DNA from 4 places in the Devosia sp. Leaf64 genome. Region 3 is predicted to be linked to each of the others. Evidence: predicted binding sites of a transcription regulator. Region 3 holds the regulator's gene; each other region holds the start of a gene.
What was found. Region 3 encodes LexA, which represses DNA repair genes until DNA is damaged. Its sites were predicted from a motif close to TGTTCNNNNTGTGTTCNG; they were not measured.
Positions count from the first base shown of each region.

Region 1: a site for LexA is predicted at 4,465-4,482, ahead of recA (recombinase RecA). Genes of this name have one in related genera too.
Region 2: a site for LexA is predicted at 4,626-4,643, ahead of ssb (single-stranded DNA-binding protein). Genes of this name have one in related genera too.
Region 4: a site for LexA is predicted at 4,596-4,613, ahead of ASE94_RS05375 (helicase-related protein). Genes of this name have one in related genera too.

Region 1 covers NZ_LMLO01000018.1:333,713-341,104, forward strand. Annotated here, with positions in the region: gene ASE94_RS10840 (DMT family transporter) at 1-297, shown strand, start outside; gene alaS (alanine--tRNA ligase) at 407-3,046, opposite strand; gene recA (recombinase RecA) at 3,312-4,382, opposite strand; gene araD1 (AraD1 family protein) at 4,659-5,654, shown strand; gene ASE94_RS10860 (aldo/keto reductase) at 5,787-6,803, shown strand; gene ASE94_RS10865 (glutathione S-transferase family protein) at 6,800-7,392, shown strand, end outside.
Region 2 covers NZ_LMLO01000018.1:70,967-78,358, reverse strand. Annotated here, with positions in the region: gene ASE94_RS09505 (MMPL family transporter) at 1-1,917, shown strand, start outside; gene ASE94_RS09500 (hypothetical protein) at 2,039-2,566, shown strand; gene dtd (D-aminoacyl-tRNA deacylase) at 3,049-3,492, shown strand; gene ASE94_RS09490 (YbaN family protein) at 3,489-3,893, shown strand; gene ssb (single-stranded DNA-binding protein) at 3,937-4,458, opposite strand; gene ASE94_RS09480 (hypothetical protein) at 4,755-6,002, shown strand; gene ASE94_RS09475 (LysE family translocator) at 6,066-6,710, shown strand; gene uvrA (excinuclease ABC subunit UvrA) at 6,921-7,392, shown strand, end outside.
Region 3 covers NZ_LMLO01000018.1:229,236-236,627, forward strand. Annotated here, with positions in the region: gene ASE94_RS10280 (GNAT family N-acetyltransferase) at 1-994, shown strand, start outside; gene ASE94_RS10285 (hypothetical protein) at 1,054-2,181, shown strand; gene ASE94_RS10290 (HIT family protein) at 2,191-2,610, shown strand; gene lexA (transcriptional repressor LexA) at 2,754-3,467, shown strand; gene ASE94_RS10300 (nuclear transport factor 2 family protein) at 3,467-3,847, shown strand; gene ASE94_RS10305 (IlvD/Edd family dehydratase) at 4,519-6,324, opposite strand; gene ASE94_RS10310 (2-dehydro-3-deoxygalactonokinase) at 6,608-7,392, shown strand, end outside.
Region 4 covers NZ_LMLO01000007.1:94,253-101,644, reverse strand. Annotated here, with positions in the region: gene ASE94_RS05390 (CarD family transcriptional regulator) at 1-238, opposite strand, end outside; gene fdxA (ferredoxin FdxA) at 576-914, opposite strand; gene ASE94_RS05380 (RNA-binding S4 domain-containing protein) at 1,084-1,488, opposite strand; gene ASE94_RS05375 (helicase-related protein) at 1,492-4,494, opposite strand; gene ASE94_RS05365 (DUF3108 domain-containing protein) at 5,380-6,153, opposite strand; gene rpmB (50S ribosomal protein L28) at 6,389-6,673, shown strand; gene ASE94_RS05355 (queuosine precursor transporter) at 6,796-7,392, shown strand, end outside.

The DNA.
Region 1 (7,392 bases), 100 kb from region 3:
GTACCCAATCTGGAGCAGATGGCGATCCTTTTGGGCATTGGTCTACTCGGTGGTGTCGGTGCGCTGCTGCTCATTCAGGCCAGCAAGCAGACGCCTGCCAACCTGATCGCACCGGTTCAGTACAGTCAGCTGATCTGGGCGATCCTGTTCGGCGCGCTCTTTTTCGGCGAATATCCGGACTGGATTGCGGTCGTCGGGATGCTAATCGTGGTCGGAGCGGGGCTCATGAATGTGCTCAGCGAGAAGCGACCGATCCGCTGGAAGCCGCGAGTGTTCTTCTTCCGAATTGGGGAGTGATCCGGTAGCAGTCCGTTACCATCGACGCGTCCTCAGCGGCGAATTGGTTCTAGAAACGACAAACCCCGCACCGATGGCGCGGGGTTTTGTGTTTAAGGCTGCCGTTCGATCAGATCAGGGCGCGAATAGCGGCGACGGCGTCGTCGGCCTTGGAGGCATCTGGACCGCCACCCTGGGCCATGTCCGGACGGCCACCACCACCTTGCCCGCCCAGCGCTGCGGTTGCTGACTTGATCAAGGTGCCGGCGGCATATTTGCCGGTGAGGTCTTCCGTCACGCCGATGGCCACGGTGCCCTTGCCGTCTTCGCCCTTGAGGACGATGACGACGACGCCGGAGCCGATGCGCTTCTTTTCGGCATCGACGACTGTCTTGATATCCCTGGCGGCGACGCCTTCGACGACGCGGCCGACGAAAGTCACACCATTGACGGTTTCAGTGGCACTGCCGCCTTCGCCGCTGCCGCCGAGGGCCAGCTTCTGGCGCGCGTCGCTCAGGGCCTTTTCTGCGCTCTTGATCTGGTTTTGCAGGGCTTCGATGCGCTCGAGCACTTCATGCGTGCCGGAGCGGAGGAGGCTGGCAGCCGACGAGACGATGTTGACATTTGTATTGCCGCGATGCCGGGCGGCCTTGCCGGTGAGGGCCTCGATGCGGCGGACGCCTGCGGCAGACGCGGTCTCGGTGACAATCGAAACGAGGCCGATATCGCCGGTGCGACGCACATGGGTGCCGCCGCAGAGTTCGACGGACCAGCCCAGACCATTACCGGTCGGCTCGCCCATGGAAACGACGCGGACTTCGTCGCCATACTTCTCGCCGAAGAGAGCGCGCGCGCCCGATTCCTTGGCTTCATCGACGCCCATCAGGCGCGTTTCGACCGCGGTGTTCTGAAGGATGATCGTATTGGCGATATCCTCGACCTCGGCGATTTCCTGCGGGGTCATCGGCTTTGTATGCACGAAATCGAAGCGCAGGCGATCGGCGGACACCATCGAACCCTTTTGCGCGACGTGGTCGCCGAGCACGAGACGCAGGGCTTCGTGCAAAAGGTGGGTGGCAGAATGGTTGGAGCGGATCGAGGAGCGACGGTCGTGATCGACGACGAGCTCGACCGCCTGACCAACCTTGAGCGTGCCTTCCGTGACTTTCACCTTATGGCTGAAGACGCCGTGGTGCTTGCCAGTGTCGAGAACGTCGGCGGCAAAGCCTTCGCCCTTGATGACGCCGGAGTCGCCGACCTGGCCGCCGCTCTCGCCATAGAACGGGGTCTGGTTGACGACGACGACGCCGTCCTGGCCGGCGGCGATCTCGGCGACTTCAGCGCCATCGACCAGCAATGCCTTGATCTCGCCTTCGGCCGTCTCGGTTTCGTAGCCGAGGAATTCGGTCGGACCGAGCTTGTCGGCAAGGCCATACCAGACGGTATCGGTGGCCGCTTCACCCGAGCCAGCCCAGTTCTTGCGGGCTTCAGCCTTTTGCTGGGCCATGGCAGCGTCGAACCCTGCCTGATCGACCGTGATATTGCGCGAACGCAGGGCGTCTTGCGTCAAATCGAGCGGGAAGCCATAGGTATCATAGAGCTTGAAAGCGGCGGCGCCGTTGAGCACATCACCTTCGCCGAGGCCGGATGTTTCCGATTCAAGAATCTGCAGGCCACGGCCAAGCGTCTTGAGAAAGCGACCTTCTTCGAGGCGAACGGTCTCGGCGATCATGGCTTCGCCGCGGCTAAGTTCGGGATAGGCCTGGCCCATTTCCCGAACGAGCGCGGGGACAAGCTTGTAGATCGTCGGTTCGCTCGCGCCCAGAAGGGTTGCGTGACGCATGGCGCGGCGCATGATGCGGCGAAGAACATAGCCGCGGCCTTCATTTGAGGGCAGTACGCCTTCGGCAATGAGGAAGCTCATCGAACGGAGGTGATCAGCAATGACGCGGAGGCTCCGATTGCCCGGACCATCGACGTCGGCATTCGTGGCATTGGCGGCGGCCGAGATCAGCGCCTTGAAGAGATCGATGTCGTAATTGTCGTGAACGCCCTGCATGACTGCAGCAACACGTTCGAGACCCATGCCGGTGTCGATGGACGGACGCGGCAGGCCGGTGCGGGACCCATCGGCATGCTGTTCGAACTGCATGAAGACGAGGTTCCAGATTTCGATCCAGCGATCGCCATCTTCATCCGGCGAGCCCGGAGGGCCGCCCCAGACCTTGTCACCATGGTCATAGAAGATTTCCGAGCACGGACCGCAGGGACCGGTATCGCCCATCTGCCAAAAATTCGACTTGGCGCCGAGGCGCACGATGCGGTCTTCGGAAAGACCGGCGATCTTCTTCCAGAGTTCGAGCGCTTCGTCATCGTCCTGATAGACAGTGACCATCAGCTTGTCGCGCGAAAGGCCCCAGTCCTTGGTGAGAAGGTTCCAGGCGAGCTCGATCGCTTGCGGTTTGAAATAGTCGCCGAACGAGAAATTGCCCAGCATTTCAAAGAAGGTGTGGTGGCGCGCAGTGAAGCCGACATTGTCGAGGTCGTTATGCTTGCCGCCGGCACGCACGCATTTCTGGGCCGTCGTCGCCGTCGAATAGGGGCGCTTTTCAAGACCCGTGAAGACATTCTTGAACTGCACCATGCCGGCATTGGTGAACATCAGCGTCGGATCATTGCGCGGCACGAGCGGGCTCGAGGCGACGGCTTCGTGGCCATTGCGGGCGAAGTAATCGACAAAGCTCGAGCGGAGATCGTTTACGCTGGTCATCAACAGGCTTTCATGACGAACAGAACGCGGGCGCGTCCAGAAAGAAACGTGGCTTTCTATCGTGCGAATGACGGAAATGTCCAGCATTGCGGCGATATTGGGATGGGAGAAGGTTGGGGTGGCTGATGCCGATACATCAGCACTTGTTTCCTCACCACAAGGAGAAGAGCAGCATCGGACCAACTGCCAATTACAACTCGCCCTAGAAAAAGACCCCCGCCGATGGCGAGGGTCGAAAAGTATGCATGGGACTTTTGTGGAGGCTTTATTCGTCGCCGGCGTCTTCCTCGCCACCGGCCACGAGCAAGACTTCGCCAAGGAGGCCCGAACTCTCGCGGACGCCCTGCTCGATCGTGTTGGCAATCTCCGGATTGTCCTTGAGGAACTGACGGGCGTTTTCACGGCCCTGCCCCAGGCGCTGGCTATCCCAGGAGAACCAGGCACCAGATTTGTCGACGATGCCGGACTTGACCCCGAGATCGAGCAATTCGCCAGTCTTGGAAATGCCTTCGCCATACATGATGTCGAATTCGACCTGACGGAACGGCGGAGCAAGCTTGTTCTTGACCACCTTGACGCGGGTCTGGTTGCCAACGATCTCTTCGCGATCCTTGAGCGCCCCGATGCGGCGGATATCGAGACGAACCGAAGCATAGAATTTCAGCGCATTGCCGCCCGTGGTCGTTTCGGGCGAGCCGTACATCACGCCGATCTTCATGCGGATCTGATTGATGAAGATGACGAGGCACTTGGACTTCGAAATAGACGAGGTCAGCTTGCGCATGGCCTGGCTCATCAGGCGGGCCTGAAGGCCTGGAAGCGCATCACCCATTTCGCCTTCGAGTTCGGCGCGCGGGGTGAGCGCTGCAACCGAGTCGACGACTAGAACGTCGATAGCACCGGACCGGACCAGCGTGTCGGTGATTTCGAGCGCCTGTTCGCCGGCATCCGGCTGGGAAATCAACAGGTCATCGACATTGACGCCGAGCTTACGCGCATAGACCGGATCGAGCGCATGTTCCGCGTCGACAAAGGCGCAGATGCCCCCTTTGCGCTGCGCTTCGGCAATGACATGCAAAGCCAGCGTCGTCTTGCCCGAGCTTTCCGGCCCAAAGATTTCGACGATACGGCCCTTGGGCAATCCGCCAATGCCAAGAGCGATATCGAGACCGAGCGAGCCGGTCGAGATCGATTCCACTTCGATTGCGGAATTTTCGCCCAGGCGCATGATAGAGCCCTTGCCGAAATTCCGCTCGATCTGGCTCAGCGCTGCCGCAAGAGCCTTGTCCTTATCCATCGATCCACCCTCAACAACGCGAAGCGGCGAGCTAGCCATGATTTCTCTCCTTATTTCACGCTCTCGAGGACCACGCAACGCGCTGGGTCGAGAGATCAATGTCCACAAATCGTGCTGTATTTGTTCTCATTATGTTTCGGTACTGTCAAGGCACAAAAAGAGAACATTTAGATTGACCGATGCGACCTCGTGTGATGATTCTACGGATGATTGGGACCGCGAGTCTCAAAAGTATGATTTTTGACTAGACAGGCTGCGACTGGTTGCGCTTTATGCCTGCCAAGCTGCCGAAGGCCCCAGGAGGCAAGGAAAGTCATGCACCTTATCCAGTATTTCGATGACAATGGCACCCGCGCCGTGGGCGTGACGCGCGACGGAGCGACTCGCAAGGTCGAGGGCGTCAGCAGTGTCTATGAACTGGCTCAGGCAGCCCTGGCGGGCCTTGGCGGTCTATCGGCCGCGATCGATGCGCGTGGTCTTGGTGGCACTGTAGATAAGGCCGCCCTTTTGGCCGAGGGCCGGTTGCTGGCTCCTATCGATCACCCCGACGCGACGCATATGCATGTAACTGGTACTGGCCTGACCCATCTCGGATCGGCCGCAACGCGCGACGCCATGCACAAGAGCAATGGTGAAAAGCCGGCGGGCGAATTGACCGACAGCATGAAAATGTTCCGCATGGGGCTGGAAAACGGCAAGCCAACTGGCGGCGAAAAGGGTGTGCAGCCTGAATGGTTCTATAAGGGCAATGGCCATATCGTTTCCAATCCAGGCCATCCCATCCCCTCGCCGTCCTTTGCGCTCGACGCAGGCGAAGAGCCGGAGATCGCCGGCATTTACCTGATCGATGCCAATGGTCAGCCACGCCGCCTCGGCTTTGCATTGGCCAACGAATTTTCCGACCACGTGACCGAGCGGATCAACTATCTCTATCTGGCGCATTCCAAACTGCGCGCCTGCTCTTTTGGCCCGGAATTGCGGGTCGGCGATCTGCCCAATCATATCGAAGGGATGTCGCGCATCCGTCGCGACGGCGAAGTGCTCTGGGAAAAGCCGTTCCTCTCCGGCGAGGACAATATGAGCCACACCATCGCCAACCTCGAATATCACCACTTCAAATATGGCCTCTTCCGTGAGCCAGGCGATGTGCATGTCCATATGTTCGGGACGGCGACGCTGAGCTTTGCGGATGGCATCTCGACCAAGGAAAACGACATCTTCGAAATCGAGGAGAGCCAGTTCGGCTTGCCGTTGCGCAATCCGGTGCGTCTCGAGCAGGAAAAGCCAGTGCTGATCAGCGGGCTCTACTGAGCGTCTCGCAAGACTGACATCGGGCCTCTCGCTGAAAAGCGAGGGGCCCTTTTTGTTTGTCGAAGGGCGCTGCACTTTACTCGCCGCAACTAACATGTCAGTTGTTTTGGAGGGAGTTAAGGGAGGTTTCTGGTGACCAGCAGGTTTGACACGCGGCGCGTGGGCGAGACGGCGCTCGAGGTGACCACACTGGGGCTTGGCTGCGCATCGCTGGCCGGGATTTTCTCGCGCGTGCCGGCTGACCAGGGTCGCGCCACGGTGCAACACGCACTCGACAAAGGCATCACCTATGTTGATACCGCGCCGCAATATGGCTTGGGGCGATCGGAGCATTTCGTAGGCGACGTGCTGCGCGAGGCAGCGGTTCGGCCCGTGGTGTCGACCAAGGTCGGGCGGTTGCTCAAGCCGGTTTCGCCAGACCGGCAGGACAAAGGCAACTGGGTCGATCCCCTGCCCTTCGATCAGCAATACGATTACAGCTATGATGGCGTCATGCGCTCGTTCGAAGATAGCCTACAGAGGCTGGGGCTCGACCGGGTGGACATCGTCTATGTCCACGATATCGGCACGGCGACGCATGGGGTTGAGGGCAACAAGCCGCTCTGGGCGCAATTGGCGGGCGGCGGGTACAGGGCGCTGCGCGGGCTCCGCGATAGCGGAGTGATCAAGGCGATCGGGCTCGGCGTCAACGAGTGGCAGGTGTTGATGGACGCCTTTGCGCTTGGTGATTGGGACGTGTTCCTACTGGCTGGCCGTTACACGCTCCTGGAACAGACTTCGCTGGAGCCATTCCTCTCGACCTGTATCGCGCGAAAGGCGTCGGTCGTCGTCGGCGGACCGTTCAATTCCGGTATTCTGGTTGGCGGCGACAAGTTCAATTATGAGCGCGCGCCGGAAGAGATCGTCACCAAGGTGCGCGCGATCGAGGCCGTGTGTCGCGAGTTCGGCGTGCCACTGCCCGCGGCGGCGCTGCAGTTTCCGCTGACCCATCCGGCCGTGTGCAATGTGCTGCCAGGTCCTCGCTCGCCCGAGGAGCTGGATGGCATTCTGGATTGGTGGGATTCAGAGATCCCAGACGCGCTGTGGACCGCGCTGGCGGAGAAGGGTCTGCTGGCCGAGGGCACGCCGATACCGGGCGGGACAGCTTGAGCCATCACACGCTGACAGTCTGGGGGCGCAAGACGTCGTCTAATGTGCAAGCACTGATGTGGTGCATCGGCGAACTCGGGCTGCCCTACGAGCGCTACGATGTCGGGCATCGCTTCGGCGGCAATGATACGCCGGAATTTTTGGCGATGAACCCGAATGGGACGGTGCCGGTGCTGCAAGATGGGCTCAATCAGCCCATCTGGGAGACGGGCGCCATACTGCGTTATCTCGCGGGGCGTTATGGCGATGCCCCGTTTTGGCCGAGCGATCCGGCAGTGCGGGCGCCGGCGGATCAGTGGGCTGAGTGGGCCAAGATCAATGTGACGCTGGCTTTTACAGGTCCGGTGTTTTGGCGCGTGGTGCGGACGGCGCCGTCACGGCGTGATCCCGTGGCGATTGCAGCGGCGCTTGAAAAGCTGCATGCGATCCTCGCGATTGCCGAAGCGCAGTTGGCGCGGCATGCATTTTTGGCGGGCGGCGATTTTACGCTCGCCGATATCCAGTTTGGACACGTGCTTTATCGCTATTTCGACATCGATATTCCGCGACCAAGCTGGCCCAATGTCGAGCGTTATTATCACCAACTGAC
Region 2 (7,392 bases), 160 kb from region 3:
CTGCAGCAAAACGATCCAATGATGCGCAATCTTATCACGCCCGATCTCGATGGCGTGGTGATGATCATGTTCCCCAATCAGGATCTGGTCAAAGAGCGCGGCGCAAAAGCGATGATCGAGAACCTGCGGGCCACGATCGCGCCGTTCCAGAACGATGACCTCTCGATCGAGATCACCGGCCCGCCGGTCTGGACCACGGAAATGCTCAATGCCGCCGTGGACGATCAGGTCAAGTTCACGGTCTACGGCTTCGCACTCGGCTCCATCATTGCCCTTCTCGCCCTCCGCTCCATTGCGGGCGCGCTGATCGTCGCCGCAACGCCGTTCCTCGCGGTCATGTGGTCTATGGGCATGATCCTTCTCTTCTTCGGCTCCTTCTCCTTCCTCACCATCATCGTCACGACGCTGGTGCTGGTGATCTCCTTTGCCGAGTCGATGTTCTTCACCTTCAATTGGCTCGCCTATTGGCGCGACGGCATGGAGCCCAACAAGGCGGTCGATGCGACCATCAAGCTCGTTGGTCCCGCCACGGCCCTGACCATGCTCATTTCCATGGTCAGCTTCGCCTCGCTCTCCCTAACGCCGGGCCAAGGCGTGCGTGAATTCTCCATGGCTGGCGCCATGGGCTCCTTCCTGCTCTTTGCCTGCTCGATGACCTTCCAACCGCTGCTGCTCAAGCTCGCCATCCGCATGGGTTTCAAGGCGCCGCCGAAGTCGAGCGTCGTGCTGACGGCTCCCCTGCCCTTGTCCTGGTTCCTCGCCAGCCGCTTTGGCCGGCCGATCGCCATTGCCGGCATTGTCGCCACCGGTCTGTTGCTGATCCCCTATTTTCTCATCCAGCCGCGGTTTTCATTCGAGGATTTCGTCGCCAATGAATCGACCGCCCTCACCGCGGCCGAAAACATTGATGAGGGTGTCGGCGGCGTCGCCCCGCTCTACATTCGCGTGCCCCTGATCGAGCACAACCCGGATGTCGGCGAGGTCGATTTCGCGCGTATCCAGGTTGTCCACGACATCCTCGAAAAGGAGCTCGGCGAGAAAAAGGTTATTTCCGCTGCAAGCATGTCCAATTACACGGACGCCGGTTTCACCCGCGGCGAGGTGCTCGAGGCCGTGGGCCCCTTTATGCGGCGCCGCTTCGTTACCGATGACGGTTCGCAGGCCCTCGTTACCGGCTTCATGCCCACCATCATGGAAAGCGACAAGCTCAAGGATCTCGTGGCCCGCGTCGAAAGCCAACTCGTCTCCGCCGGTATTACCGATGCCGAAGTCGGCGGTTTCCGCGTGCTCACGACCTTCGCCACAGACAATATCGTCCGCGGTCTACAGCTCGACCTGACGCTCAGCGTGCTCGTCAATCTCGCGCTGATCGGCTTTGCCTTCCAGTCTTTCCGCGTCGCATTGGCCTCTGCGATCCCCAATCTCTTTCCCATTCTAGGAACAGAGGCTTGGCTCTGGTGGTCCGGCTCCGGTCTTCAGCTCACCACCGTCATTGCCCTTACGATCGCTTTCGGCATCGCTGTCGACGACACGGTGCATTTCCTATCCCACTATCTCCACGGGCGCCGCGAAGAGGGTCGCACTCATGAGGACGCGGTGCAGCACACGCTTCTCCGCATCGGCGGCGCCATTGTCGCGACCACCATCATTCTCTGCGCCGGCACGGCGATCATCATGTTCTCCGAACTGCCGCAGGTTGCCCTGTTCGGCTCGCTCTTCGTCGTCACGCTGGCCCTCGCCATCCTGGGCGATCTCTTCATCTTGCCTGCGCTCCTTATGGCCGGCGGCAAGTTCTTTCATCCCTTGGGCAAGATCCGCGTCCGCACGGCCGATCACGACGCCACTCCGGACGATCCGACTGGCGATACGGTCACAGGTGAAGGCGGAACTGAAGGGGAAGCCCCTCGTCCCGCTTGAGGCCCGTTCTCGCTCTCGAAAAGCCGTGGCATAACCATAACCAACGCCGATTCCGGCGCCGTTCTTTGATCCGTCGATAACCAGCCCGGGCGCTCGTTGTGACATCTGGAGGCCTTGCACCATGACCCATTTCGGACCCGTTTCGCGCGCCCTTGCTTTTGCTGCCGTAGTGGTTTCGACCGGCATTGCCGTGGCGCCCGCCTATGCGGGCCCCGCGGAAGTGGCGCTGCTGAAATCCTATATCGGTGAATGGCGCGGCCGCGGCACGCTGGTCGGCGCCGCCACCGAATCCGTCGTCTGCCGCCTCTCACTGACCCAGGGCAATCAGGAGAAGATCAACTATAGCGGCCGCTGCACTCTCGCCGGCACCAATCTCTCCGTCGCCGGCACCATCGCCTATGTCGACGCGTCGCGCCGCTACGAAGCCGCCATGACCTCCAACGCAACCTTCTCCGGCATCGCTGTCGGGCAAAAACGCGGCGGTGGCCTCGTCTTCAACCTCCGCGAACGCACCCCCGACGAAGAGGGCAAGGAGATGAACATCTCCTCCCAGATCGCCCTCAACGACGACTCCATGAGCGTGTCCTTCGAGGTCGTCTACGTCGAATCCGGCGACAGCCTGACGGCGCAGGTGCCGTTTACACGGTAAGGGTTGGCACTGCGGGAGCTTGCGCGGGGTATGGACATGAAAACGGCAATGCTGTTGCTCGAGACAAGAGATTTCGCTTCCGCGGAACTGACGTTGCAATAGTTGCTAGTTCTTGCCGCAGGGTGCCGCCAACGGTCAAAATGATGCGGCGGATGCGAGCAGTTGAGGTTCAAAGCCAAGCAAGCACAAGAGGTTAGCCACCTCCAGTGTATTCACCCCACCCACCGCTCTTCCCTCGGGCTTGACCCGAGGGCCACTCGCCCACCCACAAAAGCATCTAACTCCCCCAGTGACCTCGGGTCGAACCCGAGGGAAGAACTGAGTTTGAAGAAGCTCAAAGATTCCCAAGGCATTGAAGGCAAACGGCGCCTGTAGTGCTAGGTTTTGCGGAATCCACCAAGTTGCAGTTCGCCTTTATCACCAAAGTTCCCCGCCACACATCTCCGCTGGGCACCCGGCACATCCGGCGCTAAACCACACCCATGCGAGCCCTCATTCAACGCGTCCTGTCCGCCTCCGTTACCGTCGATGGTGCCATCACCGGCGAGATCGGCCCGGGCGTGCTCGTCCTGATTTGCGCCATGCAGGAGGACACCGAGCAAAAGTCCTCCTGGCTGGCGCAAAAGATCGCAAAACTCTGCATCTTCCAGGACGATGACGGCCGCATGAACCGCTCGCTGCTTGACATTGGCGGCAGCGCTCTCGTCATCAGCCAGTTCACCCTCGCGGCCGACACCAAGGGCAATCGACCCGGCTTTTCGCGCGCCGCTCCACCCGAGCGCGGTCACGCGCTCTACACGCATTTCTCCGAGGCGCTCGCCGCAACCGGCGCCCCTATTGCCAATGGCATCTTCGGCTCCGACATGAAGGTCGCGCTGGTCAATGATGGTCCGGTGACGATCTGGCTGGACACCGACAACTCATGAGCGAACCGCAATCGGCCCTCGCCAAGACGCGCACCATGCGGGCGGTCTATCTCGCCCTCGGCCTCGTCATGACCGCTCTCGGCATCATCGGCGCCTTCCTGCCGCTGATGCCAACTACGATATTTCTGATCCTTGCCGCCTGGTGTTTTTCGAAATCGTCGCGCCGACTGGAAACCTGGCTCCTCGGTCACCCCATCCTCGGCCCTACCATCACCAATTGGCGCACTCACGGCGTCATCGCTCCGCGCGCAAAAGCCTTGGCCTGCTCCGGCATGGCGCTCGGTTATGTGCTCTTCTGGATCAGTGCCCATCCAGGCCCATGGCTGGCGCTGCTCGTCGCGGTCGTCCTCGGCGCCTGCGCCACCTATGTGCTGTCGCGCCCCTCTGCCCCGTCAGCCTAACCAACAAAAAGGGCCGCCGAAGCGACCCTTTTGATCAAAATCCTCAGAACGGGATGTCGTCGTCAAGACCGCCGGATTCAAAAGCCGGCGCGTTGGACGAGGGACGACGTGCGCCACCACCACCGCCGGAATTGCTGACGCCGCGGAAGCCGCCATCATTGCCGCCATAGCCACCGCCGCCACCTTCATTTGCACCCGCGCCGGCGCCATCGCCGCGGCCATCGAGCAGCACCATCGAGGCGTTAAAGCCCTGAAGCACGATCTCGGTCGAATATTTGTCCTGGCCGGATTGGTCCTGCCATTTGCGCGTCTGGAGCTGGCCTTCGAGATAGACCTTGCTGCCCTTGCGCAGATATTGCTCAGCGACCTTGGCAAGACCTTCCGAGAAGATCACCACGCGGTGCCATTCGGTCTTTTCGCGCTGCTCACCGCTATTGCGGTCGCGCCAGCGTTCGGATGTCGCGATCGACAGGTTCACCACCTTGCCGCCGCTCGGCAGGGTCCGCACCTCGGGCTCATTGCCGAGATTGCCCACCAGAATGACTTTATTCACGCTGCCAGCCATGGCGCATATCCTTCCAATTCAGTCCCGGTCTGCAAGGTCGCGGGACGCTTCTGTGATCGAGCGCGGAGTGAGCCGCCTCTTGCGCAGCCTCCCGCTCGTCCGCGCACTTTAGCCCGTCTCGCGTCCGAGCAGGCGCAAATCTGCCGGATGCTCACACCTTTGCATTTTGTTCACTTTATGTTCTCGTTCGTTGCGAGTCAATCGCCCATTGCGGTTGGCTGCCTTACCCTTCGCCTCATTCTCGCCAAAGCCACCGGTTCGTCTGGCGCCGTGTCGAAAAGAGCGGATTTCGCGCCATGAAACGGCCCCTCCTGCCGTCTGTCACACTCGCCCTCGGTCTGCTCGCTGCGCTGCCAGCGCTTGCCGAGGAGATGAAACTCGGCTCCATCACCTTCGAAGCGCCCGACGGTTGGGAGCTGCAGAAAAATACCGAAGGCATTCTGCTCACCAAGAAATTTCCCAAGACCGAGGACGATGATTTCGCCGCGGCGATGATCCAGCTCGTCGGCGCCAAGGCCGGCCCCGCCCAGCTCGATGCGAATGTCGCGGAGATGGTCAGTTGGGTCGATGGCATGACCGAAGAAGACCCGATGACCGACAGCGCGGGCACCACGCTCAATGGCCACGCGATCAAGGTCGAATACCGCTGCTGCGGTTATCAGGATGACATTTCGCTCGGCCAGACCATTGCCGGCATTGCGAGCGAGGACGAACAGCTTCTGGCCGGCCTCATCTTCATGAACACCCGCAGCGATCATGAAGATGAGGCCGAAGATGCCTTCGAAGCCCTCGTCCGCTCCGTGCGTTTTGCCGGCGACAGCGACAAGGGTCTTGAGCCTCAGTCCGGCGATGGCGGCCTCGAAGGCGTTTTCACCCATCTTAGCACCGGCCTCATGCCCAACGCCTTTGGCGGCCTCGATTTCACCTCGGATAGCGAGATCATGGTCTTCGACAAGGCAGGCTTGTTCAGCACCGAACTGCCCGCCGGCACGGACCTCGCCGCGTGGTGCTCCGAAAACCCAACCGATTGCGGCACCTATAAAGTCACAGGCGGCGGCTGGTTCGGTGGCGAGCGCAAAATCGAAATGCGCTCCATGCTCAACGATTTTGGCGTCGTCGAAACCGAAACCCTGCCGCTCGAAAAATCCGGCGACGATCTCAAGATCGATGAGGGCGACTATTTCCGCTTGCCCAAATTCGACACCGGCACGCGCTTCGACGGCTCCTGGACCTATACCTGGGCCTCGAGCGGCATGACAGCGACCAGCTCCGGCAGCGTTGCGGTCCAGCGTACGGTCAAATTCACCCCCGATGGAAAGTTCACCCGCGATGGCTGGAGTGGCGGGTCTTCAAGCTCGGATATGGGTGGCGTCACCGTCTCCAGCGATCGCCCGGCAAGTTCAGGCACCTATGAGGTCGCGGGCTACGAACTCACCCTCAAGGGCGACGACGGCAAGACCGAAACGCTCTCGATTTTCGCGCCTGATCGGGACTCGACGGATCTTCTCGTCATCGATGGCGGCAATTATCTAAAGGACGATTGAGCCCCTCCTGACAAACCCTGTCAGCACGCCTCATCCATTCCCCTTTCAGCACCGGGGAGCATCATGGATTACGCGCAGGCGCTGTGGCTTTATACCATCCTTGTCTTCGGCATCATCGTCGTGCCGGGCATGGATATGTTTTTCATCCTCGCCAATGCGCTGACCGGCGGCCGCTCCATGGGCTTTGCTGCCCTCGCCGGCGTCATGCTCGGTGGCGCCGTCCACGCGCTGTTCGGCACGCTTGCCGTCGGGGTCCTGACGCAACTCCCGACCATGCTCTTCCAGGCCATGATCCTCGCTGGCGCAGCCTATATGGCATGGATCGGATACACGCTCCTACGCAGCGCTATCACGGTCGATAACATTGGCCGCGCGACGACCCGTTCCGAAAGCGCCGCTTTTCGTCAGGGCCTCATCACCTGCCTCATCAATCCAAAGGCCTATCTCTTTGTGCTGGCCGTCTTCCCGCAATTCGTGCGACCCCAATTCGGCCCCGTCTGGTCCCAGGCGCTCGCCCTCGGCATCATCACCGTTGCCATGCAAGGCGCGGTTTATGGCTCCCTCGCTCTCGCAGCCGGCCGCGGACGTGATGCGCTTGTGGGCAACCCGGCGGCCACTATCTGGATTGGAAGAAGTGCTGGCGCGCTCTTCCTCGCCGTTGCTGCTTTCACCGCCTGGCATGGGCTGACCATGACCTCGACCTCTTGACGGACTCTGGCCTGTTCTGCAAATGTTCATGACGAACGACACTGTTTTGGGAAGTCCCGGGCCGCGCGCTAATGTTATCGCCGCGGTCAGGACACCTATGCGGTCATGCCTTGCAGCCGCGCCACAAGACGCTTATCTCATGGGCTCCCCGGCCCTTTTTGACCCCACTGCTGCTGCGCCTTGCGGCGCGACAAGCCACGGACGCGAACCATGAAGCCTACGCCCAGCCAGAACCGCGAAATCATCGTCCGTGGTGCCCGCGAACACAATTTGAAGGGCATCGACGTCAAGCTGCCGCGCGATAGCCTGATCGTCATGACGGGCCTTTCCGGCTCCGGAAAATCGTCCCTCGCCTTTGATACGATCTATGCCGAAGGCCAGCGTCGCTATGTGGAATCGCTCTCGGCCTACGCCCGCCAGTTCCTCGAGATGATGCAAAAGCCCGATGTCGAGCACATCGAAGGCCTTTCGCCCGCCATTTCCATCGAGCAGAAGACAACATCGCGTAACCCGCGCTCGACCGTTGGCACGGTCACGGAAATCTACGATTACCTGCGCCTGCTGTTCGCCCGCGTCGGCATTCCCTATTCCCCCGCCACGGGCCTGCCCATCGAAAGCCAGACCGTCTCCCAGATGGTAGATCGCACCATGGAGCTGCCCGAAGGCACGCGCCTTTATCTGC
Region 3 (7,392 bases):
GCAACACGTCGTGGTTTCGGAAGGCGACACGCCCGTCGGCCTTTTGCCGCTGTTCCTCAAATCCCATTCCATGGGCGAATACGTCTTCGACCATGGCTGGGCCCAGGCCCTCGAGCGCGCCGGCGGGCATTATTATCCCAAGCTCCAGGGTTCAGTGCCCTTCACGCCCGCAACCGCCCCAAAGCTCCTGGTCCCGTCCGACAGAATCGAGATCAAAACCGCACTCCTCGAAACGGCGCAGCAGCTCGCCTTGCAGCGCAACGCTTCGTCGGTGCACCTCACCTTCCTGCCCGATGAAGATGCCGACATTGCCGAAGCAACTGGCTGGCTTGGCCGCGTCGACACTCAATTCCATTGGCACAACCAGGGCTTTGCGACCTTCGAAGATTTTCTCGAAACGCTATCCTCGCGCAAGCGCAAGACTATCCGCCGCGAGCGTCGCGACGCGCTCGCTGATGGCTTGACCGTCAAATGGCTGCGCGGCGATGAAATCAAGGAGCATCACTGGGATGCTTTCTTCGATTTTTATGAAGACACAGGCGCGCGCAAATGGGGCCAGCCTTATCTCAACCGGAAATTCTTCTCGCTTCTCGGCCGGTATATGGCCGAGCGGATCGTGCTGATCTTTGCCTATGATGGCGACGAGCCCATTGCCGGGGCCATCAATTTCATCGGCAAGGATCGCCTCTATGGGCGCAATTGGGGTTCGACCCGCGAAGTCGCCTTTCTCCATTTCGAGATCTGCTACTATCAGGCTATCGACTTTGCCATCGCCCACAAGCTTGCGGTCGTCGAGGCCGGCGCACAGGGCGAACACAAGCTGGCGCGCGGCTATACCCCCGTCACCACTCACTCCGTCCACTGGATCGCTCACGCGGGTTTACGCGACGCGGTAGCGGATTATCTCGAGGCGGAACGTCCCGCCGTTGAGCGGGAACAAGAGGCGCTTGAAGGGTTTACGCCATACCGGCGCGGCGATCGGCAGGAGCGTTAGCCCCAGCCGATCGATTGTGCTAGACAGCGCGCATCAAGTGATCAGGAGACCCGGGACTAATGGATTTGTGGGATGTCGTCGCCTTCATTATCGAAGCTCTTCTTGTCTTCGTAGTGGCAACGACCCTGTTCGACACCCTGCACTGGCTGCTGCACCGCTGGGAAAATTCCAAGATCCCGCTGCTGCGCACCTTCTCGTCCTGGCACTGGGTCCACCATAAATTCCTCGGTCTCGATATGCAGGTCAATCCGGCCTATGCCCGCCAGAATATCTGGTTTCACGTCCTGCCCGAATATTTGACCTCGATGGCCGCAATCGCGCTGTTCCTCCTCGCGCTGCCTTGGCAGCCCGTGGCCGTCGTTGCCGTCATCCGCACCGTCATGTTCGCGCTGACCCTCCGCGAGGAAGGGCTCGACTACAATCACATGTCGATGGACCGCGTGGGCGGCAAGCAAGGCCTCTTGTGGGTCAACAACAATTACCACGCCATGCACCACGTCTATCCGCACAATTTCTTCTCCTCCTTTGCCAATACCTTTGATCTCCTGGTCGGCACCACCTGCCAGATTGCTGGCCGGCGCTTCCTCATCACCGGCGCAAGCGGCGCCTTCGGCTCGGCCATGGTCAAAGCACTCGAAAAGCGGGGCGGCATTGTCGAAACGGCAAAGTCCGGCGTCGATTTCACCGCCGGAAATTACGCCGCGATGGACGAAAAGCTCGCGCGCGCCGACGTTCTGATCCTTTCGCACGGCGCCAAAACGGACGATTGCTGGAACGCCAATTACGTCACGTTTCGCGACCTGATCGAGCGCTTCACCCTCATGGGCAAGGATAGGCTCCTCGCGCCGGAGGTCTGGGCGCTCGGCTCCGAGGTCGAATTTCACGGCGATATGGGCATGGATGAATTGCGCGATTATTCCAGTTCGAAGCGCGCCTTCGCTGCCCGCGCCCGCCACTATTATCGCTCCGACGACCTCATCTATCGCCACATTGTCCCCTCCTCCTTCACCTCCGCCATGGGCAAGGGCGCGATGTCGGCGGAAACGGCGGTCGGCATCGCTCTCTTCTTCATCACCCGCGGCTTCAAATATGTACCGGTGACCCTTACCGGCCTTGCCGTCCTCAATTTCTTCCGCTTCCGATATGCCAACAATGCCGGCGACGAAGCGCTCGCCGCTGCCGAATAATCCGAGGCTTTGATGACCTACGACCCAACCAATATCTTCGCCAAAATCCTCAAGGGCGAACTGCCTTGCCACAAGGTCTACGAGGACGACACGGCCCTCGTCATGCTCGACATTTTTCCGCAGTCCAAGGGTCACACCCTCGTAATTCCCAAGGCCCCATCGCGTAACCTTCTCGATGCCGATCCCGCGGCCCTTTCGGCGGTGATGCCGCTCGTCCAACGCGTCGCCAAGGCCCTGCAGACTGTAACGAAAGCCGACGGCATCCGCCTCGCCCAGTTCAACGAGGCCCCGGCTGGCCAGACCGTCTTTCATCTCCATTTCCATCTGATCCCTGCCTACGAGGGCACCGCCTTCGGCGCCCATGCCAGCGGCCGTGCTGACGACGCCGAACTCGCCCAACTGGCGAAAGACCTCGCCGCCGTGCTCTAGTCTTGCCGCTGACGCGACGTCTTCCGGCGAAAGCGAGAATCTCTACTGCGCCTCTATTTGGCAAAGATGGGAGACTCTTGCGGAACATAGACGGAACACATATAGTCGTTCCGTATCCGTTCCGATTCTAGGGCTCACCGGCGATGCTGACGCGCAAACAACACGAATTGCTGATGTTCATCCACGAACGGATGAAGGAAAGCGGCATTCCCCCATCCTTCGACGAAATGAAGGATGCGCTGGATTTAGCGTCGAAGTCAGGCATCCATCGGTTAATCACTGCGCTCGAAGAGCGTGGCTTCATCCGCCGCCTGCCCAACCGGGCGAGAGCCCTCGAGGTCGTCAAGCTGCCGGATTCCATGAACCCATCCCTCGGCGGGCGCAAAGCCAAGTTTGAGCCGTCGGTTATCGAAGGCAGCCTCGGAAAAGTCAGCGCGCCACAGCCACGCGGCATCGCCGCGGAGGATTATGCCCGACCGATCTCGATCCCGGTTATGGGGCGCATCGCTGCCGGTACGCCCATCGAGGCGATCCAGACTCATTCCCACACCATTCAGGTCCCGCCTGAAATGCTTGGCGCGGGCGAACACTATGCGTTGGAAGTCCGCGGCGACTCCATGATCGACGCCGGCATTTTCGATGGCGACACGGTCGTTATCAAAAAGCAGGATCAGGCCAGCACCGGCGAAATCATCGTCGCGCTGGTCGATGACGAAGAGGCCACCCTCAAACGCCTCCGGCGCAAGGGCAACACTATCGCACTCGAAGCTGCCAACCCGGCCTACGAGACCCGCATCTTCCCGCCGGATCGCGTAAAAGTTCAAGGCCGCCTCGTCGGCCTCCTCCGCAAATACTAATGCCCGGCGCCGCCACACCCAAAACGGTGATGGCGGCTTATGCCGACCTGATCAACCATCACGACTTTTCATTGCTGGTCCCGCTGATCGATCCCGATGCAGTCTTCTGGTTCAGTTCCGGCAGTTTCACCGGCATCGATGCCATTCGCAGTGCCTTCGAACGAACATGGCAGCGTCTTGAGAACGAGACGTACTGGCTTGAAGACCTCACCTGGATCGCGGACGGCGACACGGCAGCGAGCTGCACCTATCGGTTCTGTTGGCGCGCTGTGGTCGATGGCAAAGACGCCGAAGGATCAGGACGAGGCACCACGGTGCTCGCCAAGCGCGGTGATGCTTGGCGCATCATCCACGAACATCTAAGCTCTTATCCGGATTGAGCGTGACATTCTTTAGTCGCGATCGCGTTTCTACGCCGAGTGCGATTAGCCTGCAGCAGCGGATTTCATATCTCAGCGGTGAAAAGGGCTGTCACTTAGGCAAACTCGATGCGTCCCTCCTCCTACTAATGGCTTCGATCCGGCCGCAGGCAAAATTGCGCCAGTGGCGCAACTTCAGGAGAGAGGGCCATGAGGGCTATGCCCGAATGGCAAACTAGGTGGGGTAAACCCCAAAACCCCAAAATACTTATCCATCTTCTCCCCGCTCCCCAAAACCTCGCCCATACTCTCCCCATTCCGCCAGTCACACGGCTCCCACGCAGGGTCGGGCGGAATGGCCGGTGGATGGGGGCGCCTATCCGGGCGGGGAGTTGAAATACGGCAGCCGCGACCGAAATAACGTTCGCGCCTGATCCCGGACCTGCTGCAAACTCCGGATCCTGTGACGGGCGGCCTTTGGCTCCCAATGTCTAAACAGGTAGAGCCAATGGCCGCCCGTCACCGTGAAAAACCGTCAGCCAAAAAAAAGGCCGGGCGGCACTCTGTGCTGCCCGGCCTGTAACGTTTGTCCTCTCCGCTATCGTCATTGCCCGGCTTGTCCGGGCAATCCATCCGTCTCGAAGATGGACCACCCGGACAAGCCGGGTGGTGACGACCGAAGGATCAAGTGATCAATGATTATCCCTTGGCAGGCCTTCTGTCTGCGCAATCCGCTGGTACTTTTCAGCCGGTTTCAGGATCGCGCCTTCGCCGAGCTGGCCGACGATACCGCGCTGGATTTCCTGCCACGGCGTCTGGTGCTTGGGATACTTGTAGCCGCCTTCAGCCTCGAGCGCCGCGCGACGGGTCGCGATTTCTTCGGCCGAGATCAGGATATCGGCTTCGCCCTTGTTCAGATCGATGCGGACGCGGTCACCAGTCTTGAGGATCGCAAGGTTACCGCCTGCAGCTGCTTCCGGAGACGCATTGAGGATAGAAGGCGAACCCGACGTGCCGGACTGACGGCCGTCACCGATACAAGCGAGCGAATGAATGCCCTTCTTGATGAGGTAGGCTGGCGGCCGCATGTTGACCACTTCAGCCGCACCCGGATAGCCGATCGGACCAGCGCCACGCATGAAGAGCAGCGTGTTTTCATCGATATCGAGCGACGGATCGTCGATCCGGTGGTGATAATCCTCAGGACCATCGAACACCACGGCCTTGCCTTCGAACATGCCAGGATGCTCGGGATTGGCGAGGTAGCGTTCACGGAATTCGGACGAGATCACGCTGGTCTTCATGATCGCGCTGTCAAAGAGATTGCCGCGCAGCACGAGGAAGCCGGCATCCACCTTGAGCGGATTGTCGAAGTGGCGGATGACCTTATCGTCCTGGATCGTCGTATTGCGGCAATTCTCGCCAATGGTCTTGCCGTTGACGGTCGGCGCATTTTCGCGGATCAGGCCTTGCGACATCAGTTCGTTGACCACAGCCGGCACGCCGCCTGCATGGTAGTAGTCTTCGCCCAGATATTCGCCGGCCGGCTGCAGGTTCACCAGCAGCGGCACCTTGTGGCCATAGGTCTGGAAATCCTGCAACTCAAGCTCGACACCGATATGCTTGGCGATCGCCTGGATATGGATCGGGGCATTGGTCGAGCCCCCGATCGCCGAATTGACGACGATGGTGTTGATGAAATTGTCCTTGGTCAGGATGTCGGACGGCTTGAGGTCCTCATGCACCATGTCGACGATGCGCTTGCCAGTGCGGTAGGCCATTTCCTGACGGTCACGATATGGTGCTGGGATAGCGGCCGAACCCGGAAGCTGCATGCCGAGCGACTCGGCAAGCGAGTTCATGGTCGTCGCAGTGCCCATGGTGTTGCAGTAGCCGGTCGACGGAGCCGAGGAAGCCACGAGTTCAATGAACTGCGCATAGTCGATCTCGCCAGCCGCCATCATCTGCCGTGCCTTCCAGACGATCGTGCCGGAACCCGTGCGTTCGCCCTTGTGCCAGCCATTGAGCATGGGCCCGACCGACAGCGCGATCGCCGGGATGTTCACGGTCGCCGCGCCCATCAGCATGGCCGGGGTCGTCTTGTCGCAACCAATGGTCAGCACCACGCCATCAAGCGGGTAGCCATAAAGCACTTCGACGAGGCCGAGATAGGCGAGGTTGCGGTCAAGGCCCGCGGTCGGGCGCTTGCCGGTTTCCTGGATCGGATGCACCGGGAATTCGATGGCGATACCGCCAGCTTCGCGAATGCCCTCACGCACACGCTCCGCCAGCACCATGTGGTGACGGTTGCAAGGGCTGAGATCGGAGCCGGTCTGCGCGATGCCGATAATCGGCTTGCCCGACTGAAGTTCTTCGCGCGAGACGCCGAAATTCATATAGCGCTCGAGATAAAGCGCGGTCATGTCCGGGTTTTCGGGATTGTCGAACCATGCGCGCGAACGCAGCTTCTTCGGAGCGCCGCTGTTATCAGTCGTCATCGTCAAATTCCTTATCCGTCCGCAGCGCGCGGACCGTGGGCCTTGCTGGTTGCCGTTTTAGCACGGCAAGCGCCGCTGTGAACGGCTCCCATCGAAAAAATCATACAATTGATTTGGGTGGGGTAACAGGGGGCATATGTGCCGGAACGCTCTGAAAATCTTACCAATCGCGGAGAACACATTTGAGCTCTCCGATAGCCCCTGCGCTGATGGCCCTGTTCATGGGCCGAGAACCCAATTAGGGTCGCGCCGCATTGTGTAGGCGGTCGTCGAGGAGGCTTGTTTGAGCGAATCTGTTGCCTGGATTGCGGTCGATTGGGGCACGTCCAATTTGCGCGGCTGGACCCTCGATCACGCGGGAAATGTCCTTGCCTCGCGCAGTTCGCCAAAAGGCATGGGCAAGCTGACGCGCGAAGAATTTCCCGCCGCACTTGCAGAATTGCTCGCCGATATTCCCCTGACGGAAAAGACCGACGTTGTCGTTTGCGGCATGGCCGGCGCCCGCCAGGGCTGGCTCGAAGCGCCCTATCTCGAAGCGCCGACTGACCTTTCCAGCCTCATCAAGGGCGCCGTCCATCCCGAGAGCGGCTCCGACAAATTCAACGTCTCCATTCTGCCCGGCGTCTGCCAGAAGCAAGGCGGCGACAATGTCATGCGTGGCGAAGAGACGCAGCTCCTCGGGCTCGCAGCCACCCTGCCCGGCTATTCCGGCCTCGTCTGCATGCCCGGCACTCATTCCAAATGGGCGCTGCTCGACGGCACGAAGATCGAGCATTTCACCACCGCCATGACCGGCGAACTGTTCGAACTGCTCTCGACCCAATCCGTGCTGCGCCATTCGCTAACCGGCGATCAAAACGCCCCTGAGCGCAATGAGGGATTCGCCGCTGGTGCGCGGGATGGCCTCGAACGACCCGCTGATCTCCTCGGCCAATTGTTCCGCGTTCGCGCCAGCGCCCTTGTTTCCGGTCGCTCCTCAGCCTGGTGCGCCGGCTATCTCTCGGGCCTTTTGATCGGCACCGAAATCGCCGCCAATCGCCACCAGATCGGTAACGAGCCGGTGCCGCT
Region 4 (7,392 bases), on a different contig from region 3:
GGGCGTTGTTGACTTCGTCTTCCTCGGCAAGCTTGCGCATACCGACGGACTTGATTTTGGCAACGGGAACGCGAAGGGTCAGCTTGTCCTGTTCGAAGCTGATGACGAACAGTTCGAGCGTGAGGCCAGCGACCTCCTGCTCTTCGATGTTGACGATCAAGCCAACACCGTGGGCCGGATAGACGACATACTCACCCGTCTTGAACCCGAGCCGCTGCTGAGACTTCTTGGCTACCATAAGCTGGAACTCCTTGTTGACGCCCCAGAATGGCCAGTTCCTCGCGGAAAAGACTGTCCATCCACACTACTGCCCCCAAAAGGGGCCTTATAGCAGTACGAGCACCCACAGGCTTCGGTTCCGCTTTGTTCCGAAGCGCCATGCAACAGGAGATGTTGTGTCAAAAAAATCGTGCCCTAAGGCACGCTCTGGGTGAAGGGCTTAACTGCATTTGGTGGGACCATAGCACAAAAAATCAGCAAAATCAAAAGGAACGAATCGCCAGCACTGGCGTTCGCTGAACTTTGATTTTGTGCGACGATTCAATGTCGAATCGAGACGCGTCCGATAGTTAGCCTCAATCGCCTTCGCCGGCCGTCTCGGAAAAGTACTTTTCGAGCTTGCCTTCTTCGCCATCGCGTTCCTTGGCCTCGGGCAGCTCATCGCGACGCTCGGTCAGGTTGGGCCAGACGCTCGAATACTTCCGGTTCAGTTCAAGCCAGTTGTCGAGACCGCTTTCGGTATCGGGCTTGATGGCTTCGGCAGGACATTCCGGTTCGCAGACGCCGCAATCGATGCATTCATCGGGATGAATGACCAACATGTTCTCGCCCTCGTAGAAACAGTCGACCGGACAGACTTCCACGCAATCGGTGTATTTGCAGGCGATGCAATTGTCAGTGACGATATAGGTCATAGAAAGGGCAGTCCTTGGCGGTCATCGCGGCCGGGGCGGGCCAGGCGACAGTCTCAACGGCTTTGGTGCTAAACTTTTTTGGGCGGGCCTGCAAGCATCGAACCGGCCGCAAAAGCCCACCTCATACCCGCAAGCACCGCACACCTTACGACATTTGCGCGCGGATGGTTCACTCGTCCTCGGTGCGTAGTGCATCGGTCTCGCGGCGCTCTTTCTTGGTCGGCCGTCCGGCTCCGGACGGGCGCTCGGCAATCGCGGCCTCGAATGCGCTCCGCTCCTGCCGCGGTGGTTGAGCGGGGGACATATCTTCGTAAAGCCCCTGCGCTTCAGTCGCCGGGCCGCGTCGCGTCCCGGGATCGAGCACGCGCCAGACCACAATCCGTCCATGCAGCGACATGGTCAGCACATCGCCCGCGCCGATCTTGTGATCGCTGCGATCGGTTCGCTCGGAATTGACGCGAATGGCGCCGGTCTCGATGATTTTTTGAGCCAGGGTGCGCGATTTGACGGCGCGCGAGAAAAACAGGAACCGGTCGAGCCGCTCCTTGCGGAGAGGTTCGCCCGGCCCTGTCAAATCTTACTCCGACTTGCCGCGCAGGGCGGCAAGGGCTGCGAAGGGGCTATCGGGATCGAAAGCGACCTTGCGTTCTTCGCGCTGCGGACGACGTTCGGGACGCTCAACCTTTTCGGGGCGCGGCCGCTCGTCGTTACGCGGTCGGGTATTGGCTGGGCGGGCCTGCGGACGCGCATTGGCAACTTCGCCCTCGGGACGACGCGGGCCCTTGGGACGCGAGCGATCCGGACGGCCGCGGCCTTCAGGCTTGGCTTCGCCGCCCTCGGCAGCTTCAGGCCGGCGGTTGCCAGGCTTGCGGCCATTGTGATTGTTGTCGTTGTGACGACGCCCACCGGGGAACCAGATCTCGTCGAATTCCGGTTCAGCCGGCGCTGCAGTTTCCGAAGCCTTGGCTTCGTCGATCACGCCCTCTTCCGCAGTCGGCGTCGCGTCGAGGACCGGCTCAGCGGCCACTTCAGCAACCGGAACGTCTTCTGCGGGCGCATCGAGGGCGGCAGCATTATCGTCCAGCACTGCCTCAAGCGCCGGAGCCTCCGCACCGATTTCGGCGACCGGTGCCGGTGCGGCAGACTTTGGCGTGCGCCGAACGCGATAGCCGAGCGACGTCAGGATCGAGGCAAAATCCTCGCCCGAGCAACCGAGAAGGCTCGTCATTTCGACGGTGACGCGGAAACCATTGCCTTCGGCAGCGCCGGCTGGCGGCTCGCCTTGGAAGCGGATGGGATCGATGGCAATCAGCGGCCGGATAATGTCGGCGAGACGCTCGAGAATATCGATACGAACGGCTCGCTTACCGGCCACCTTGAAGCCGGCAATCTCGTAAAGCCGCGGATCGACTTCGGGATCGACGAGGAAAGAGGTCCGGCCCGAGAGGACGATATGGGGGATATCGGTGACGCCGGGCTGGCGCACGCCACCATTTTTCAGCGCAAACAGGATCAGCGCGAGTTCGCGCGGCGCTGGCTTCAGCGAGAGCGGCACATAGATATGATAGGCGCCGAATTTGATACCAAGCTTGCGCATCTTGCCGCGCACGTCCTGGTCGAGATTTTTGACATCGTCGGAGACCTGCCCGCGCGGCAGGAGACCAAGATGCTCGAAAAGCTGGAAGGCAATGCCACGCGCCGCCCCTTCAAGATCGGCTGGCGCTTCGAGCGCCATGACCTGCTCCAGCGTCGTATTGACGTGGTGGCGCAGCCAGAGGCCCAGGCGATCCTGAACGCGTTCGAGATCGGTGCCGGTCAGCGATTCGTCGGCAAGGATCAGGATCCGCGGACGATAAAGGCTGTCGCCCTCGACGAGTTCAGCCACGAGATCGCCGCGCCAGCGCAGGCGTCCATCGGTGGCCAGAACGAATTCTTCGTTGGGCGCGCCCGCCAGACGGTCGGCGCGATTGCGGATCTCTGGAGCGACGACCTGATCCGCGGCACTGCGCGTGCCCTTGGCGTCAAGTTCGCCATCCATCCGCGCCAAAGTGAAGCGGAAGCCTTCAAGCGTGCCGAGAAGATGGCCCTCAAGCCTCACTTCGCCGCGCTCATTGATCTCGGGAGATACCATACGTTTGTCTTTCAGATGGCGGAGCAGCACGCTGGTGCGCCGGTCGACGAATCTCTGGGTGAGACGCTCATGGAGCGCATCACTCAGGCGATCTTCAATCTCTCGGGTCTTTTCGCGCCAATGTGATGGGTCTGCAAGCCAGTTTTTGCGGTTGGCGACGAAGGTCCACGTCCGGATTTGCTTGATCCGATGACTAAGTGTCTCGATGTCGCCCTCTGCATTGTCGCAAAAGCGCACCTGCTCGGCAATCCAGTCTGCGTTGACCGATCCATTTTGCCTCAAATCCGAAAAGATCCGCGTGACGATCTCGCCGTGGGCTGCTGGCGAAATCCCCTGATAGTCAGGGGTCTGACAACATTCCCAAAGGAGTTTGACCGCTTCGTGGCCGCGCGCCAGCCCACCAGCCTCGTTACGCGAGAGGAATTCCAGGGCGAGCTGATCGGTCGCAATCGGCACCCGCGTCAGGGTTTTGTCGTCGGGCGTTCGCTCTAGGCTGGAGCGCAACCGATCGATGGACGAAAAATCCAGCACGGAATTGCGCCATTGCAAAACCTTGATCGGCTCGAAATCGTGTGTTTCGAGCTGCACCACCAGTTCTTGGTCGAATGCGTCGGTGCCGCCCGTCACCCCAAAGGTGCCGTTGCGCTTGTGCCGCCCCGCTCGGCCCGCGATCTGGCCCATCTCGGCCGGTGTCAGCGGCCGGCTCTGGCGGCCGTCGAATTTCATGTCATCGGCAAAGGCGACATGATGGATATCGAGATTGAGCCCCATGCCGATGGCATCGGTGGCGACCAGAAAGTCGACATCGCCATTCTGATAGAGCTCGACCTGGGCGTTGCGCGTGCGGGGGCTCAGAGCCCCCATCACCACTGCCGCCCCGCCCCGCTCGCGGCGGATCAATTCGGCGATGGCATAAACCTGCCGCGCAGAGAACGCGACGATGGCGCTGCGGCTTGGCTGGCGTGAGATCTTTTTCGATCCCGCATACATCAACTGCGAAAACCGCGGCCGCTCGATGATCTCGGCATGCGGCAACAGCTTGCGGATGACGCTCGCCATCGTTCCCGAGCCGAGCAGCAGCGTTTCATGAAACCCGCGCGCCTTAAGGATGCGATCGGTAAAAATATGCCCGCGGTCAAAATCGGTCGCCGTCTGGATCTCATCGACTGCAACGCAATCGACATGGATATCCATGGGCATGGCTTCGACGGTCGCCACCCAATAGCGCGGTTTTGGCGGCACGATTCGCTCTTCGCCCGTCACCAGCGCCACGGCCTGTTCGCCGACGCGTTCGACGACGCGCGCATAGACTTCGCGCGCCAATAGACGCAGCGGCAGGCCGATCATCCCCGTGGGATGAGCCAGCATGCGCTCGATGGCAAAATGGGTCTTGCCGGTATTGGTTGGGCCCAAAATGGCCTTGACCGACTGGGAGGATGCGAAAGTCATTGAGCAACAATGTAGGGTGCGCAAATGCCTATGGCGAGGGGCAGCACGCATTGTCCCACAAAAGCACGGTTTTTGTGATCAAGCGGCGAGGCGTTAAGCTTTGGAACGCAGCGGAAACGAACAGGGACAGAATCGGCGCAGTTCAGTAAATCCGCTTTTGTTCACGGCGATGGGTGGTGGTGAGAATCGCTCGAAGCACACAAGTGTCGTTGGATGGTCTGTGTCCGCGCCCCTATAACGCCATCTGGGCTTCATCTTGATTGCTAAAGCGTAAATTTCGGCGAAATCGGGCCGTTTCGTAACGAACTAGAAATGCCAGGACGCTCAAATTATTTGCGGAGTTAAGAGCTTTGTCTTGGCCTGCTGGCGGCGTTGAACCGTGAAATTCATACCTTTTCGTTTGACGTCCCATTCTGGGTCGCCGAGCCTGTGAGAAATCTTGCGACCAAGGCGCGCGTACAACTAGGCTCTTTGAAGAATATCGATCGCATCCCAGTTGCGACGCTAAAAATAAGCTTTGTCCCAAAGCGGGGCACTTTGCTTCTCCCGGCTTTGGCTCCTTAACATCTGGACCACACCGGGAACGAACAGGGTCAGAATCACGATCGAGGTTGAGATACCCGGTTTGTTCTACGCTATGGCTGGTAGGCCTATGGGCAAGGCTCTACCGTTAGACCTCCTGGAAGCCGCTAACCGCTTTCTTGGCCTTCACGTCCATGACCAAACCCCTAATTTCAAGGTGTAGCCCGGCTTTCCGATCAGTTCGTTACCGCAAACAAAAAGGGCGCCGAAGCGCCCTTAACAATCTTGCCCTGCAAATCCGGGCGAAAAATCAGCAAAATTGAGAAAAAACCTTTTGACCGTCCCAAGCCGGGACGGAGGGCCTCAGCTCTCGGCTTTGACCAGCACCATCGAGAGGTCACCCATCGAGGTGCCGAGCAGCACGCGATAAGGAATAAAGTATCCCGTTTCGCCGAGCGGCATGTACCAGATGAGAATGCGGCTCTCGTCGGCCAGGTAATTGGTGATCTCGTTGCTCTCATAATGGCCCGAAATCGGCTCATAATCGATCGAGCAGAGCACGACCGGCCCCTGATACCCCGTCCGCGGTGACGTCGCGTCGTCGGTATCGACGAAGCTCATGTCGAGGTTGAAGCGTTCGACGCCGGTAAAGATGCGCATGCGCCGATCGCAAACCGATTTGTCGAGCGCCCCGCCCTTGAGGACAAAGGCCGAAACGAAATCGCCCACACCCGTCAGATGTCCCCGCTCGACGGGAACGCGATCGAAATCCCCTACCGGCGGATCGACCTTGAAGGACGTGACGTTCTGACCCGAGAAGCCGACATCGACATTGAATTTTTCGCCATTGGCCCGGGTTTCGAGCGCAAAGCTTTCCGAGCGCAGCGTTGAGCCCGAGGAATTGCCCTTGGCGGTGATATTGGCCGTGCCGCTCGCCACCACTGCGCCAAGCCCGGCCACATTGGCTTTGACATCGAGCGTATAGGCGCTGCCCGTGTCATCGAGGTCCACACGCATCATGGCGACATTGATGCCGCCAAGCGTAAGGACGTAGCTGGCGCTGGCGTCGACTGGAGAGGCCTGGACCTGAGTAAGGCCAAGAACAAGGGCTAGGGAAGCAAGACTGGTTCGGATCAAGATAAAGGTCTCGGCTCGTGCAAAAGGCGGGCATCGGGCCCTTCGCGAATCACGATAAGAGGCCAAAGTGCCGGGCTCTTGTGGTACTGGCAAGGCACTCGCGGGTCTTTGAGCCCTGCCCGACCTTGACGCGCCAAGCCATTTTCTCTAAGACGCCCGCAGATTTCATCACAATCGAGGCCCGTTGCGGGATTCCCCGCCACGCAGGACCTTTACACAAATAGGAATTCTGAACATGGCACGTCGCTGCGAACTGACCGGCAAGGGCGTTATGGTGGGTAACACCGTTTCGCACGCTCTCAACCGTCACCGTCGTCGTTTCCTCCCCAACCTGATCAACGTGACGCTGATCTCGGACGCTCTGCAGCGCCCGGTCAAGCTGCGCATCTCTGCCGCTGCCCTGCGCTCGGTTGAGCACCGCGGTGGTCTCGACGCCTTCCTCGTCAAGCAGGACGACGCCGACCTGTCCCCGCTCGCTCTCGGCATCAAGAAGGAAGTGCGCGCCGCTCTCGCCGGCTAATCGCATTCTTCTCAAGATTTCAGCCGCGCGTGCCAAAAGCCGCGCGGCTTTTCTTTTTATATAAGCTTCATCAATGCCACGCCGGTCTTCTGCCGGAGAGTGGCTCTCAGAGGTGCATTCTGATGCTGTCTCGTTTCCTTGGCGCTGTCGCGGCCATGGTCGTGGTCGTTGCCGCGTCCAACGTTCTTGTGCTCTATCCCTTTCAGGTACAGCTTGGCGGCATAAACCTCGCCGATCTTTTGACCTGGGGCGCTTTCACCTTCCCCTTCGCCTTTCTGATCACCGACCTGACCAATCGCTATGATGGTCCGCGCAATGCCCGTCTCGTCGTGCTCGTGGGCTTCCTCGTCGGCCTCGCGCTCTCATTCTATTTGAGCTTCCATCCGCTACCTTGGAATGCAGGCGGCGCTTCAGCCACCACCCAGCGCATCGCGCTCGCCTCGGCCGCAGCGTTCGTTACCGGCCAACTGCTCGATATCAGCATCTTCTCACGGCTCCGCGCCGTGCGGGCCTGGTTCCTGCCCCCGCTCGTCGCCTCGCTGTTTGGCTCGCTGATCGACACCACGATCTTCTTTACAGTCGCATTCGCGCCTTTCCTTGCCGGCATCGATGCGCTGTTCGGGCTGCAGGATGGCTCGCTGGCCTTCCCCGCGCCCTTCCTCGGGATTGGCCCCGAAGTGCCGCTCTGGATTTCGCTCGCGGCAGGCGACTTCATGGTG